2 regions of the Pseudarthrobacter sp. RHLT1-30-1 genome follow, and region 1 is predicted to be linked to the other one. Evidence: riboswitches for the same ligand, from Rfam matches in the RefSeq annotation. Region 1 holds a riboswitch; the other holds the start of a gene.
The links. Region 1 has a riboswitch for cyclic di-AMP ahead of AC50YM_RS10365 (hypothetical protein). Riboswitches for the same ligand answer to the same signal wherever they lie in the genome.
Positions count from the first base shown of each region.

Region 2: linked by a shared signal. The riboswitch ahead of AC50YM_RS17180 (M23 family metallopeptidase) and the one ahead of AC50YM_RS10365 (hypothetical protein) in region 1 are both predicted to bind cyclic di-AMP.

Region 1 is NZ_JBWZCG010000012.1:329-7,953, reverse strand. It holds gene AC50YM_RS10375 (serine hydrolase) at 1-40, opposite strand, end outside; gene AC50YM_RS10370 (dihydrofolate reductase family protein) at 451-1,038, shown strand; gene AC50YM_RS10365 (hypothetical protein) at 1,107-1,856, opposite strand; cyclic di-AMP (ydaO/yuaA leader) riboswitch at 1,861-2,030, opposite strand; gene AC50YM_RS10360 (hypothetical protein) at 2,232-2,504, shown strand; gene AC50YM_RS10355 (hypothetical protein) at 2,540-3,529, shown strand; gene AC50YM_RS10350 (alpha/beta fold hydrolase) at 3,681-4,427, opposite strand; gene AC50YM_RS10345 (DNA alkylation repair protein) at 4,475-5,128, opposite strand; gene AC50YM_RS10340 (GYD domain-containing protein) at 5,476-5,796, opposite strand; gene AC50YM_RS10335 (universal stress protein) at 6,004-6,465, opposite strand; gene AC50YM_RS10330 (hypothetical protein) at 6,722-7,279, shown strand; gene AC50YM_RS10325 (hypothetical protein) at 7,321-7,625, shown strand, end outside.
Region 2 is NZ_JBWZCG010000028.1:18,980-26,604, forward strand. It holds gene AC50YM_RS17155 (cold-shock protein) at 1-186, shown strand, start outside; gene AC50YM_RS17160 (DUF3027 domain-containing protein) at 195-860, shown strand; gene AC50YM_RS17165 (MFS transporter) at 905-2,254, shown strand; gene serC (phosphoserine transaminase) at 2,292-3,419, opposite strand; gene AC50YM_RS17175 (iron-dependent transcriptional repressor DtxR) at 3,680-4,375, shown strand; cyclic di-AMP (ydaO/yuaA leader) riboswitch at 4,536-4,745, shown strand; gene AC50YM_RS17180 (M23 family metallopeptidase) at 4,748-5,566, shown strand; cyclic di-AMP (ydaO/yuaA leader) riboswitch at 5,713-5,871, shown strand; gene AC50YM_RS17185 (NlpC/P60 family protein) at 6,181-6,948, shown strand; gene AC50YM_RS17190 (HNH endonuclease) at 7,164-7,625, shown strand, end outside.

The DNA of each region.
Region 1 (7,625 bases):
TCGGTCTAATCCCGCCCGGAAAACCCGGCAGGCCCCGCAAGGGACTCCGGTTGAATTCAGCTGTATGACGGCCGCTGCTGTAGTGTCGGCCGGGACCCCAGGAATCCATCCGGCCTATTGCCGCAGCATCGACGGAAGCGCAACGTCGGCTGACGTCGCAGGCTGGTTCGCTGGCATGCTTGTCCTTCTTGACCTAGGGACCGCGCTTGATTCAGAACCGCGGCGCGGCTTCAGATTTCCTTATTCTGCCCCGGGCTCAGCCTAGCGCAAGCGGCCGCGCCCAAGTGATCCCGGATTTGCCTTCCGGCCCCCGGGGGCGGCGGGCCCGCGGGCCCCCAAAACCGCCAAAGCCGTTGTGCGGCGAGACGTACCGCCTGGCGTCGGGCGCCCTCCCACTGCCGCGGTCCGCGTCGTACGCTGGAACCCCGGCAGCCCGGCAAAGGAGCCCGCATGCGCAAGGTCATCTTTATGATGCAAGTATCCCTGGACGGCTATTTCGAAGGTCCGCAGCACGATCTGAGCTGGCACCGGGTCGATGACGAACTGCACACCCACTTCAACGATGAGCTGCGGACCATGGGCGCCTTCCTGGACGGCCGCGTCACCTATGAGCTGATGGCCGACTACTGGCCGACAGCGGACGAGGACCCTTCGAGCGCTCCTGCGGAGGTTGAGTTCGCGGGGATCTGGCGGGACAAGCCCAAGATCGTCTATTCCCGGACCCTGGCCACGGCGGACTGGAACACCGACGTGGTGCACGAGGTCGTCGCCGAGGACGTGGTGCGGCTCAAGGAACAGCCTGGCGGTGACCTCGCACTCGGTGGCGCCGAACTCGCAGCGGCTTTCAGGCGGCTAGGTCTGATCGACGAGTACCGGATCTATGTGCACCCGGTCCTCATCGGTCGGGGAAAGCCCCTTTTTCCGGAAACGGATGCGATGACGCCGCTCCGTCTGCTGGCGAGCCGTACGTTTGGCAACGGTGTGGTGCTGCTTCGCTACGCACTAGAGTCGGAGTCCGGCGACGCAGACGGCCGGTGATCCGCTGCCCCCAAGGCAACTGATCGACCGGCCGACTGTGCGCTGGGTGGTGCTAGGCGCTGGTGGTGCTAGCCTGCGCGGACGAACGTCACCGGGCCGGTGGCGGTCAGCCAGGAAAGCGGGTGCGTCATGGTGGCGTTGACGCCGTTCATGCCGCCGCTGATGGCCTGGCCGTTGCCGGCGTAGATGGCAACGTGGCCGGACTGGACGATGATGTCGCCGGGCTGGGGCGTGGCGACGACCGAGCCGTATTTCAGGAAAGCCTGCGGGCCGATGTCACCGACCGGGATGCCGGCCGCGTTCAGGGCCTTCTCGACCATCGCGGTGCAGTCCTGCGTGATGCCGATCTGGCCGTAGGCCACGGCCAGCAGCGTGGCGTTGACTCCACCGGCTGCCGGAGCCGCGGCGGGGGCCGGGGCTGCCTGGACCTTGACGGTTGCTTTAGCGGCCGCGGGGGCCACAGCTGCTGCCGGTGCCTTCGGAGCGGCAACAGCAGCTGCCGCCTTCGGAGCGGCTACGGGCTTGGGTGCCTCCACCACGGGAGCAGGCGACGTCTCAACGGCCGGGCGTTCGAACGTGATCTGGACGGCCGAGTCGGCCAGCACCGGCGCGGAGACCTGGCCCTGCACGTCAACGGACGTTGCGGGTGCAGAGTCGCGCTGGGCCGGCGCCTCGGCGGCGTTGGCGGCCATGGCGCCGCTAAGCACCATTCCGGAAGCGGCGACGAGGACTGCGGCCTGGCGGCCGACGGTGCCGGCGGTGCGGCGGTTGTTGCGTAGGGCGGCGTGTTTGGGCGCACGGGTATTGCTAAAAGTCATTGAAAAAGCCTCTCCCAATGCCTGCGAGGTGAGCTGTCGGATTCGGATGGGAGGCACCCGGCCGCACGCGGGCCCGACATAGCGGGCCGTGCGGCTTCACCCCAAGACCCCTGGAGAACAGCGGGTCAAAATTGGTTTCCCCGTCTCTGCCGGACGTTGCTGCGAGTTATCCCCACGCCGCGGCAGAGTTAGGCAATCGGCAGGGGAGAACCTGTCTCGGAAACAACAGGCACCCATCAACGGTAACGGAATGATTACGACAAGTCACATCGAGGTATCACATGCGGGCGCTGGCGGGCCAGGAATGCCCTTCGTCGACGGGTCCCCAGGCATAGGATGATGCCATCACCGTTCCGCCGAAACGGAGGCCAGACAATGAACAGCCCCGACGTGCCCAGGCACTGTGTTGCCATCTGCCAGCTGAGCATTCAGCCGCCGGAGGACTTCAACGTCAATACCGAACTGCTGGTGCTCGACACCGGGGAAGTTCACGTGTCCACGTGGGACGCCGAACCCCGCGACGGCGGCTTCGACGTCCATGTCCTGAACGACCGGGTGGATGCCCTGGGCTTTATGGTCGTCACCGGTTGGGAGTTCTTCGATGAAAGGGCCTACGCCGTGGTGGAGCCCCGCCCCGGCAAGCGATGATCGATCGCTGGTCCGCGGGTTTCGCAGCGGCAGCCGTGACCGCGTTCAGTGTTTCCACCGCGCTCTTGTTGACCAACGCGATGATGCTCCCCGGAGCCGGCCTGGTTCGGCTCTTGTTGGCCGTCTTCATCGGCCCGCTGGCTGCAGCCCTCTCCGCCGTCGTGCTCCTGCATCGAGCGGGGCGGCTCTCCGCCCCGGCGGCATCGTTCACTGCGGCTAGTGCCTTCCTGGCGTGTGGTTTGGCGGCACTGACGGCAAAGAGTTGGTCGGTCGGTTTCGACGAAGCTGATGCGGGTCTGGGCCGCAGCTGGTTTGGTTCGTCGACCCTGCTGTTCCTGATTCTCGCGTGGATTGCTGGCACGATCTGTCTTGTGGCACCGGTCGGCTCGGCGCTGAGCAGGCGGCGCTCCCTGCCCATCCGCCTCGTGCAAAGTACAGTCCTGGCAGCGCCTTTTGCGCTTCTCCTCGGCGCACTAACGCTGATGGCTCCCCTGGCCAGCGCACTGGGCGCCGTCGTGCTGCTTGTCATCGCTCTGCGATGGGACAGTGCGAAGCCTCCCGCAGCACGGCGCGACGCCGTCCGGGCAGCAGTGCGACCGTCCCCGCTGATGCCGGTGGCGGCTTGGACTCGGCGGAGGGACGCTGCAGCATGCGCGGCCGCGCTGGTGACGCTGGTTGCGGGCCTGGGCTGCGCTGTGTTTGCCTTCTCCGGGCGTAGCTGGGCGCCGATGGTTAGCGATTCCACCCACGCCATGAACCTCGGTCTGGCCGCCGGCGCGCTGGCGGCCATTCCTGCGACCCTCGCGGCCGGGATTGTGCTCGCCCCGCGTTTCGGCGGCATCATGCGGTGGTCGGTAGTGCTGTGTTGCGCGAGTCTTGTCGTGGAGGCGGCCGCTCAATTTCTTGGGGCCGGGCATCCCACACAGTGGCCGCTCATCCTTGCTGCAGCAACCCTGATGGGCTTCGCGGTCTCGCTGCCTTTCGGACGGCTCATTCCCGGGGGGCCTTGCTCCGCGTCGGCGTGACAGCGCTGTTCGGTCTCGCCGGTTCAATTGTCGGACTCCAGCTGGTGACGATGGCCGCTTTCATTGCACCACCGGCCGCGGCCGCGCTCTTCGTCTCGTCTTGGAAGCGCTTGTCAGGGGCAGGGCTGCGGCCGGCGTTATGACGGCAATACTAGGCCGGCCGGGCGGAGTCCAGCCAGTCGTGAAGGGCGGCGTTGAACCGCCCGGGTTGAGTGAAAGGCATTCCATGCCCTACACGCTGGTGGATCTCGAAGCTGCAGTTCCGGAATTTCGATTGGTAGTGTTCCATGACGCGTAAGAGTCTGTGTTCCTCCTTGTCCCCCGCCATGAGGAGGACCGGCCGGGAGGATCCCAGGACCTCAGGAGGAACGGCGAACGAGAAATTTGCCAGGATTAAGCGCCTGAGCGTTCCGGCGGACACGGCCCGGGACAGGGCGAAGTAGTCCTCGAACATCGATGAGGGGATGCCGAGTTGCGCCGCCTGGGCGTGAGCGAAGCGACGGTTCCTCGACAGCGGTGCGGACCCCGCGGCGAGCAGGCTGAGCGCCGTCGCTCCGCGCCACGGGCTCAAAAGAGAGCTGACCACCACGAGGCGCTCGACATGGCCGGGGTAGGACGCCGCCAGTTGAATCGCCGTTTGACCGCCGAGGGAATGTCCAATGACGGTGACGGGCCCGGGTTGTTCCAGAAGGCCGGTCTCCTCTGCGACTGCGGCTGCCGCCTGAACATGGGTGGAAAACCTGCCTTGGCGCTGCGGATGATGCCCCGGAAGGGTAGGGGTCAGGACGGTGAAATAACGAGCGAAGTAGGCAATTTGCTCCGCCCACATCCAGGGTCCTACGCCGCCGCCGTGAATGAACACGAGCGTGGCACTTTTCCCGTCGGACGCTGCCTTCATAACGCCAGTCTTCCAGAACGGGACGATCACGATTCCTCCCCGGGCGGTCAGAATTCCAATTCCGGCCGGTGCCTGGCCAGCTCGGTGAGCACCCGGGAGACCGCTTCGGCGGCAACCTCGCCGCCGTCGCCCGCCGGCGCTTCCGTTTGGGGCGACTCCCTCAGCACGAGACGGGCATGGCGCACGAACCGGGGCCAGTCCCCGGCGCCGGTACGGAGCTCGCGGAGCGGGGAAAGCAGGGCAGCCCGGCGCAGCCAGTTGTCGGGATCCCGGATCCACCGGTCCAGGACACTGTCGGCACGCACCCGGGCCACGACGTCGAGCCGGGCAATCAGCGGGCCGATGACGTCGACGGCGAGCGGATCGACCAGCACGCCCACCCGTGCGCTCCGCACGAAGCCTTCGATCCGGGTGAGGTCCGTGTTGGTGAGCAGCCCGACGCTCGACTGCAGGAGCACGACGGCGGCGAGGCGGCGTTCGAAGACGGGCACCTCCCACAACTCGGAGCTCAGCGCTGTGACGTCATCGTGCGTCAGTTCCGGGTGCCGGCGGAGGGCGTCCCGGATCGTTCCCCGCACGGCACCGACAGACGCTCCGTAGTAGCGGTGATCGCTGCCGTGCCGTGCTTCGGATTCCTCGGCGCGGCTCCAGGACGACTCCCGATGGAGTGCCTCGTCAATGAATTCTCCGGCAACGCTCATGGGGTCATTCTTTCGCATGGCCGGGACCGGTATTTGTCGCAGGTGCCCGATAGCCTGTTTTTGTGGACGGCAATCAGGGGCCCGACGTGGCTCCGGCAGCAGCTGGCAGGGGCGTGGTCACCGAGGTGGCCCGTTCCCTGGCCGCTCCACCGCACCACCCCTGCCCGGAACGACGTCCGGAAAGATTCCCGGAACAAGGGGTGCCGACAAGCCCCCGGACCGGCGCACACAGATCCTCAGTCGCGAGCGTCGGGAGCTCCTTCATCACCTGAAGCTGCTCCACCACTCGCGCTCCAGGAGACCGTTGGCAGCCTAAACAGGCGGAGTGGCCGGCAGCTGTTCGCGCTTTACTGACCTGGTGCCCGGTAGGACGGTGTCTTCTTGGCTGCTTCGTCAAGTTCTTCTGGAGCCATAAGCGGTTTCAGGCGCACGTTCACGGAGCCAGTGGAATTGATCATGAGGGAAAGCGCCGCCGCGTCGGCCGGCCCCGGTACCTCGAAGACCCCCAGCACGTCGGTCTCGCCAAAAGCGTAGTAGAAGCACTCGAGTGAGCCGCCCACAGACTTGAGGGCTTCGACCAGCGCGTCACGGCGCTTCGTGCCCCCTTCGCGCATGAGGCCCTTAATGCCTTCTCCGACGTAGTTCGCTTCGAACAGATATTTGGCCATGGTCTTCCCGTCCTGTGATGTCCAGGACTCGGGCACACAACGGTGTCTTCGAAACCCTTAGGGGCACGTCCCGGAGTTGGTCCCCAGAGTGGGGCTGTGGGCACATCGTAGGCGTTCCGCAACACGCTGACAACGGCTGCTGCAGAGCCGGATGCCGAACTGGGATTGCGCTGGCGCACCCACCCCGAGCGGCCCTGGGCGAAACGCCTAAGCGTCCCTGGGCGGGACGACCACAACCGGGCACGCGGCATGGCCGCTGACCTGGGCGGAGACCGAACCCAGGTGGAGGCCGGGGAATCCCCCGTGTCCGCGGGAGCCAACGACTACAAGATCCGCACCCGTGGCGGCGTCGAGCACTGCAGACGCCGCCGAATCACTTTGCACCACCCGGCCAGTGGCCGCCACCCCCTCATCCGCGATGATCGCCAGAGCGGCAGCCTGTGTCTTCTCTGCCACTTGTTGGGGCGAATCCTCTCGCACGGTCTTTTCGCCGACTGCAGTTTCCAGCATTGCCGGATACCACGCGAGCGGCGGCTTGCTCCAGGACGTTATGAGACGAATCTGGCCGTCCCGCAGTTTGGCCTCGTCCACAGCCCATTTCAGGGCATGCTGAGCATTTTCGGAACCGTCAAAACCCACCACAATCACGAACGATCCTGAACCGGTCATTGTCTTTCCATTCCCTAGCTTCAGCGGGGCCGCCTGGATTCTTCAGTGTCTGTGCCCGTGAAAGTGAGTGTCAAGGACCGTCCGGCCTACCCGGCACTCCCAATCCCGGGAGAAGACGACAGCCAGACCCTATGACAAGGCGCCGCCAGCCACTATTCTCTTGCCATGAGAGATGGGGGCGCATTTCGGCGAGTGAGCCGCAGCAGCCGGGCCTGGACCGTCCGCGCTGGGCAGCGCCACCGTGTGCGGCTGCCCCATGAATGACTCCGGCGCACCGGCAGGAGACAACTACGACGCGTTCCTTGCGAGGCTGGACGCTGCAACAACGATCCTGAGCACGCGGGCGGCGTCGCTGGACCGGGCGGTGGCAGCCGTCGCGTTGCTGTTAGGACCGTACGAATCCGCAGTACGGAAATGGGAACGACGGCGGCATTACGTCAGCGGGCAGCTCGCCCGGCACTCCGCGGCGGCGCAGTCGTACACCGCGCTGAGCGACCTCCACGACGTGGCAGCCAAGATGGAATCGATGCTCCGCGGCCGCGTGCAGCGCGTGACGGAAAAGTTGTCGGTCATGCAGGGCCGTCGGGAGGCGATCGACAACTCCCTGCTGGAGCTTGAGCTGAGCAAGGTCAAACTCAATGCGTCCCGGCTGCTGGCACAGGACCGCGAAAAGTTAAGCGGCATCTTTGCTGCCTTCAACGGCTCCACCGCTACCATCTCGGCACTGCCGGACCTGGGTCTGCTGAACGATCTCAAGGACGCGCGCGAGGCAGTCATCCTGGCCGAAGCGCTGATCGAAGTGAAGGGGTACTGACTATGGAAAGTTCACCGCACGCCCAGCCCCGTAGGAACTCTGTGGCCCTCGTTCGTTGGACAAAGCGGCCAGGCGAGAATCCGGGGATCAAGTTCTGTATCCTGAGCGCCTTCGGGTTGGTCCTGTGCCTGTTCCTCATGATCTTTATGCCCGGCCTCAGGAGCGTCGGCGCCGCCGCCTTGTTCACGGTCTCCTTCGCGGCGCTGCTCACGATCCCCACTGTCACCGGCCAGCGGACCTTCATGCGGGGGCTGACCCAGCGGGTCAACGACACCATCGCAGAGGTGACGGACACGCCAGGCGATCCATTGTCGGTCCGGGACTTCCAGCGCCTGATCAAGAGCGG
Region 2 (7,625 bases), on a different contig from region 1:
AAGACGCCGTCCATCGCGAAGGCCAAGCGGCCCAGCCCGAAAGACCTTGCGCCGCTGGTGCAGGACCTCGTCTCCGTGCTGGACAACCTGTCCGGAACGCTGTCCGCCGGCAAATACCCGGAAGGCAACAAGGGCAAGGCGATTGCCGTCGCCCTGCGTAAGGTTGCCGACGAGCTGGACGCGTAGGTCCCGCGATGACTCCGGAATCTGATCAGAACGCGCCCCGGGCCGGGGACACGAACGCCGGCACAAACGTCGGCTCCAAGCCGCGCCCGGGCGTTCCCGTCTGGCGCACCGGCAAGCCCGACGCCTTCCTGGCTGCCGCCGTCGACGCCGCCCGTGCCGCCCTGGAAGGGATCGCCCCCGCCGAACAGATCGGCCCGCACCTGGCAGCCAAGAGCGAGGGGGACCGCCTGGTCACCCACCTCTTCGAGTCCAGGCTGGCCGGCTACGGGGGCTGGCAATGGTACGCCGTGCTCACGCGCAACTCGCGGTCCAAGGTTGTTACGGTCGACGAGCTGGGCCTGCTGCCTTCCGAAGAGTCGATCCTGGCGCCGGACTGGATCCCGTGGGCCGAGCGCGTGCGCCCGGGCGACGAACAGGGCGAGGATGAACTTGCGGACGCCGCCCCTGCCGCACCCCTGCCCGACGCGGGCGAACCCGCCGCCGACAGCGCCCCCGATCCCGCGGACAGTCCCGAGGACGACTCCGACGACGCCGATGGAAATGCCGATGGAGCCGGCGACGAGTACGACGCCGACGATGTTGACGACGACGCTGTTGACGACGACGACTCTGACGACGGTGAGGATTCCGCAGACGCCCCGGACGACGATTTGCCCTCAAGGCAGGCTGACTAACGGTTGGAACCATCCGGGGGCCGGAATAGTGAGGGCTGGACATGATGTCCACCTTCAAGTCCCTGCATATCCTGAACTACCGGATCTGGTTCATCGGGGCGGTCATTTCCAATATCGGGACCTGGATGCAGCGCACCGCCCAGGACTGGCTGGTCTTTGACCACCTGACCGAGCACGATGCCAGCGCCATGGGCCTCACCATGGCCCTGCAACTCGGCCCCCAGCTCTTCCTCGCCCCCGTGGCCGGGCTGGTGGCCGACCGCTTCAACCGCAAACAGCTGCTCATCCTGACCCAGTCCGCGATGGGGCTGCTCAGCGCGGGCCTGGGCATCCTGGTAATTTCCGGGGCGGCGCAGCTGTGGCATGTCTACGGCTTCGCCCTGCTGCTCGGTGTTGTGTCTGCCCTCGATGCCCCCGTGCGCCAGACGTTCGTCTCCGAACTTGTCCGCGACGATTACCTGCCCAACGCGGTGGCCCTCAACAGCGCGTCCTTCAATGTCGCCCGGATGATCGGGCCCGCAGTCGCCGGCGTCCTCACGGTCGCCGTCGGCCCCGGCTGGGTCTTCCTGATCAACACCCTGACCTTCGTCGCCCTGCTTCTTAGCCTGTGGCGGATTCCGACGGCGTCGCTGCGCCAGCTGCCCCGGGCAGCGGCCGGCAAGGGCCGGATCCGCGAGGGGCTGAGGTATGTGCGGTTCCGCCCGGACATCGTGGTGGTGCTGGTCGCCGTCTTTATTGTGGGCACCCTCGGACTGAACTTCGTGCTCTTCATCGCGGCCATGGTCGGAACGGAATTCGGCCTGGACGCCGGCGCCTTCGGTCTGATGAATTCCATCATGGCCATTGGCTCCGTCGCCGGGGCACTGCTCTCCGCCGGGCGAAAAAAGCCCCGGCTGCGGATCATTTTCGGGGCTGCCGGAGCCTTCGGTGTGACCTCGGGCATCGCCGCGCTGGCCCCCAGCTACTTCTGGTTCGGTGTGGCGCTGGTTCCGGTGGGGCTCTTCGCCATCACCATGCTGACGAGCGCCAACGGTTACGTCCAGACGACCACGGACCCCGTGATGCGCGGCCGCGTGATGGCGCTGTACATGGCCATCTTTATGGGCGGCACACCCATCGGGGCGCCGTTCGTGGGATGGATCGCCAACGTCGCCGGCCCCCGCTGGTCCTTGAGCGTCGCGGCGGCCTCCGGCCTGGTCGCGGCCCTGATCGGCCTGGTGTGGATTGTCAGGGCCCTGCAGTTACGGATCCGGTTCGACCGCCGCGCCCGCGGGCTGCAGCACTTCCGTGTGGTATCCGCCGGTGCCCGGGGCCCCGACGGAACCGGACCAGACGCGGACGGCGCCGGACGGGGACAGAAACCGGACGACGCCGACGACGCCGTCGACCGCTGACGCTTCAGCGCCGGGACGGGCCAGGACGGGCGCGGTGCTACTTCTTCAGCTCGCCCACAACGAAGTCGATGCATTCCAGCAGCGCCGACACATCGTCCGGCTCGATCGCCACGAAGGTCGCAATGCGGAGCTGGTTGCGGCCCAGCTTGCGGTATGGCTCGGTGTCCACGACGCCGTTGGCGCGAAGCACCTTGGCAATCGCCGCGGCGTCGATGGAGTCGTCGAAGTCGATGGTGGCGATGACGTTGGACCGGTCTTCAGCCTTCGCGACGAACGGCGTGGCGTATTCCGATGCCTCGGCCCAGCGGTAGATGCGGCCGGCCGAATCCGCGGTCCGTGCCGAGGCGAAGTCGAGCCCGCCGCTGGCATTGAGCCACTGCACCTGGGCGTCCAGGGTGACGAGCGTGGCCAGTGCCGGCGTGTTGTAGGTCTGGTTCAGCCGTGAGTTGTCGATCGCCGTCTGGAGGTCCAGGAAGTCCGGGATCCAGCGTCCGCCGGCCTTGATCCGCGCCGCGCGTTCCAGCGCTGCCGGGGAGAACAGGCCCAGCCACAGGCCGCCGTCGGAGGCGAAGTTCTTCTGCGGGGCGAAGTAGTAAACGTCCGCTTCAGCGACGTCGACGTCGAGCCCGCCGGCAGCCGAGGTGGCATCCACCAGGACGAGGGAGTCCGCGTCGGCACCCACCACGCGCCGGACCGGAGCAGCCACGCCCGTGGACGTTTCGTTCTGCGGCCAGGCGTAGACGTCGACGCCGGCCTCGGCCCGGGCGGCCGGGCGCGTGCCGGGCTCGGACTTGATGATGGAAGAGTCCGCGAGGAACGGTGCCTTGTTGGTGGCGGCGGCAAACTTTGAGCCAAACTCGCCGAAGGACAAGTGCTGTGCCCTGTTCTCGACCAGGCCGAAGCTCGCGATGTCCCAGAACGCGGTGGACCCGCCGACACCCAGGATGACCTCGTAGCCCTCGGGGGCGCGGAAAAACTCGCTGAGCCCGGTCCGGACCGATCCCACAAGGTTCTTGACCGGCGCCTGCCGGTGGGACGTGCCCAGCAGCTTCGACGACGCGGCCAAGGCCGCCAGCTGTTCGGGACGGACCTTGGACGGTCCGGCGCCGAACCGGCCGTCCTTGGGCAGGAGATTTGCGGGAATCGTGATGCTGGTGTCGCTCACTGTGGCTCCAATTTTCGGCAGGTACGAGGTGCGGCTCGGGGCGGCCCGGCAGGATGGCTGCGGCGGAGCCACCGTTTCATTCTGCCTGACTGCCGGGCGCCGCAGGGAAAAGAGACCGTCACAGTCCGGTCATTGAGATTATCCGGAGTAATTCAAAATAGGCTAAGCTGGCCTGCGAACGTAGCGGACCCCGCGAGGGCGCCAGCCGCAGGCGGTACCGTGGGAATCACGCAAGGACGGCGCTCGAGGAGCTGAGCTGAATGACGGACCTGATCGATACAACCGAGATGTATCTCCGGACCATTCTCGAACTTGAAGAAGAAAACATTGTTGCCCTGCGCGCCCGCATCGCCGAGCGGCTGCGCCACTCCGGCCCGACCGTTTCCCAGACCGTTGGACGCATGGAGCGCGACGGCCTGGTCGTTGTTACCGGCGACCGGCACCTTGAACTGACCGAAACCGGCCGGAAACGTGCCATTGGGGTGATGCGCAAGCACCGCCTCGCCGAGCGGCTGCTGGCCGACGTGATCGGCCTCGACTGGGCCTATGTCCATGAGGAAGCCTGCCGCTGGGAGCACGTTATGAGCGAACGGGTGGAGCGGCGGATCTTCGACCTGCTGAACCACCCCACGGTCTCGCCGTACGGCAACCCGATTCCCGGCCTCGCGGAACTGGGCGGCCTGGCGTCCGAGCCCAACGCTCCGGTCGTCGTGAACCTGCTTGACGCCATGGCAGGCTACGGGCCGGATTCCCGGATCAGGGTGAGCCGGCTCGCGGAGCCCATCCAGGTGGAACCGGAACTGCTCGTCCAACTGGACGAGGGAGGCATCCGCCCTGGCGCCAGTGTTTCGCTGGAGCGGGTGGGCGAATACATCTCGGTGCGGGTGCCGGAGATCGAAGGCGCGCTGGAGCTGCCGCCCGAGGTTGCAGCCCACGTCTTCGTTACCGTCGATTAACGCCGCTTCACCGGTATTAGCTGTCCGCTGAGGGGACCACCCCTGAGTTGCGCACAGGTTCCATAACGGATTTATCTCTGAATGGCTTCATCGCCTATAGTTGGTCTCTAGTACCGATACCAAAGCGTTACCTGATCCGAAGCCGAGCTCTGCCAGCGGATCAGTAACAGAACCACCTTTCTGGCAGGGGCGGGGGAACCACTTCCGGCTGTTCAACAGCCTTGGGGTGAAGTCCGTCAGCGGCAAGTACCCTCCACCGATGGACCCTTCGGGTCCCTTTGTGCCTGGATTCTTGCCACGGCGGACCGGGTCTTTGAACTCTCTGACCCGAATCCGACAGCTAACTTCGCAGGCTCTCCAGAGAGGAACCTTTTGACCACCCAGACCGCCAGGGGCCGCCGTCGTGCGACCGGTCCTGCTCCGGAGCCCCGTCCGGCCGTCGCCTTGCCGGCAGACCGCCCACGTGACGCGCACCGCGACGCACGCCGGGACCGCCGCAGCCCGTTCCGGCAGGTAACTGACTTCGCGGCCGCCAGCGGCGTGGGGCAAAAGGCCGGCCTCGCCCTGGCCGCCACGGGACTGGTCCTCACTGTCGCCGTCCCTGCGACGGGCCCGGTCATGGCCACGGACACCTCCGCCGCCGGTTCCATCTCCGCCGCGGTCCAGCCGGACATCACGGCCGACGACGCCAAGATTGACTTCAGCCGCAGCGCCGTCACCACCCAGGGTGACCCGGACGGAAAGCTCAAGCAGTTGCTGAGCGCGCAGTCCGCCGGCTCGATCACCCGTGCAGCCTCCGCGGGCAGCCTCGGGGCGCCCCTCGCCCAGCTGATAACCGCGTCACCCTTCGGTTACCGCGTCAGCCCCATTACCGGCGGCTCCGGGGAATTCCACCGCGGCCAGGACTATGCCGCCCAGTGCGGCAGCGCCGTCCTTGCGGCCGCCAGCGGCACCGTGACGTTCACCGGATGGCATCCCTATGGCGGCGGAAACCGGGTGGTGATCGACCACGGCAACGGCCTGGAGACCACCTACAACCACCTGTCGTCAGCCACCGTCAAGGTGGGCCAGCAGGTCTCCCGCGGCGATGTCGTGGCAATGAGCGGCACCACTGGCGCCTCCACCGGCTGCCACCTGCACTTTGAAGTCATGGTCAACGGCGAAGTCGTCGATCCGACCGGCTGGCTCTAAGAGCTGATGGGACGCTCTCGCATTCTTGTGACACGCCGTGATCTGAATGTGACATTGCCTCCCAACTGCTGTACCGTTTGAGCTACGCCAACTTTTCCGAAGTTGGCGCTCTTGAGTGGATTGCCTAGCTCTGCCACCGCTCAAGGTCCGTTCGCATGACATCGTCTGGCAGGGGCGGGGGAACCAATTTTGGTCTTCGCAAGAAGACCTTGGGGTTAAGTCGCAATGCTTCCCAGGAAGCAGCGCGGCCGGGTGACTCCCATCCGAATCCGACAGCTCACCTCGCAGGCATTGGGAGAGGCTACTTTCGTGTCTTCACGCCACAATGCTGCGCTTAACCGCGCTCGCGCGGCTCTTACGAGCCCGCTGGAATCCAACCGCCGTGTCGCCCTTGCCGGTGCCCGGAACGGATTCCATACCGCCGACTCAATTTCTGCTGAGTCCGGCCCGCAGGCCATGCACCTGCAAGCAGTTCCCGCTTTTGGCGCGTCTTCGCAGTACACCCTTCGCTAAGTAACCCATTTCGGGGCGATCCGGCGTACCCCCAAGATGCCGGAGCGTCCTCAGACCGCGCCCAAAAAGCGCGGACCCAGGATCACGAAAGAGAGAACTTAATGACTACTCGTGCAAACGCACGGCACCGCGCCGAGGTCACCAAGACCAACTCGCTGGCCGTCATTGCCAAAGCTGTCGGCGACAACGCCGGCGGCATGGGTCGCCAGGCAGCCGTCATCGTTGCTGCCTCCGGCCTCGTCCTGACCAGCGGTATCGCAGCCAACGCTGCTGAGGCCAATGTCCAGCGCGAAGCCACCTCCGCTTCCACCCTTGAGGTTCAGGCTGCTTCCCCGGCGACCATCTCGGCTGCCTCCACGATCGCCATCTCCTACGAGAAGCCGGCCGTCACCACCTCCCCGGCCCCCGTCGTCGAGGCCCCCAAGCCCGTCGTCAAGGTCGAGGAAGCACCCGCTGCCAAGACCTCCGGCACCAAGGTCGGTGGCGCCACCCTGGCGGCCGCCTCAACTGCCAGCACCAAGGCACCCGCCGTCGCCAGCGGCATGGGCGCCACGATCGCCGCCGCTGCCTACGCCCAGCTCGGTATTGGCCAGGACTGCACCGCCCTCGTTACCAACGCGCTGGCTGCTGCCGGCATCAACTACCACGGCTGGCCGGCAGGTTACCTGTCCCTCGGCCGCACCGTGAGCGCCGCCGAGGCACGCTCCGGCGACCTCGCGTACTACCAGAACGGCGGCTCGGGCATGGCCCACATCGCTGTCTACGTCGGCAACGGCATGGCCGTCCACGGCGGCTGGAACGGCGGGACCACGTCCCTGCAGTCCGTCAACGTCGGCTCCGGCCCGGTCTTCATCCGCGTCGGCGCCTAAGACCACAGCAGCAAACCCGAGGGACCCCCGCCGTTTGGCGGGGGTCCTTTTGCATTGCCGCCGGGTGAACTTTCGAGGGCTGCGGTCGCGGCGCGGGAAAAATATTCGGTAAATCGGCACCTCCGTGTTTACTCTTGTTTTGTCCATAGCCCGACCAAGCAGAGGGCAGCCGGCCCTCGTGCCCCTGGCGGGTGCGGCCGTGAAGAGGTATGCGGATGCGCACTCTCGTTCTAAATGCTGGATATGAACCGCTGGCGGTTGTCACTTTCCGCCGGGCACTCGTGCTGGTGCTGACCGGAAAGGCCAGCGTCGTGGCGGAAGGCGACACTCCTGTCGTCGGGCCCCAGGACGTCCTTGGCCGGCCCTCGGTGATTCTGCTGAATCGCTACATCAGGCCCCGGTACAACAACATAACGGCTGTCAGCCGCCGCGGCGTGCTTCGCCGGGACGGACACCGTTGCGCGTACTGCGGGAAGGCGGCGCACACCATTGATCATGTCCAACCCAAATCCAGGGGTGGTGCGGATTCCTGGGAGAACCTCGTCGCGGCCTGCCTGCGCTGCAACAATGCCAAAGGGGACCACACGCCGGGTGAAATGGGCTGGAAGTTGGGCTTCAGCCCGGCGCCGCCCCGCGGGACAACCTGGCAGATCAAGGAACTGGAGAAGCCGACGCCG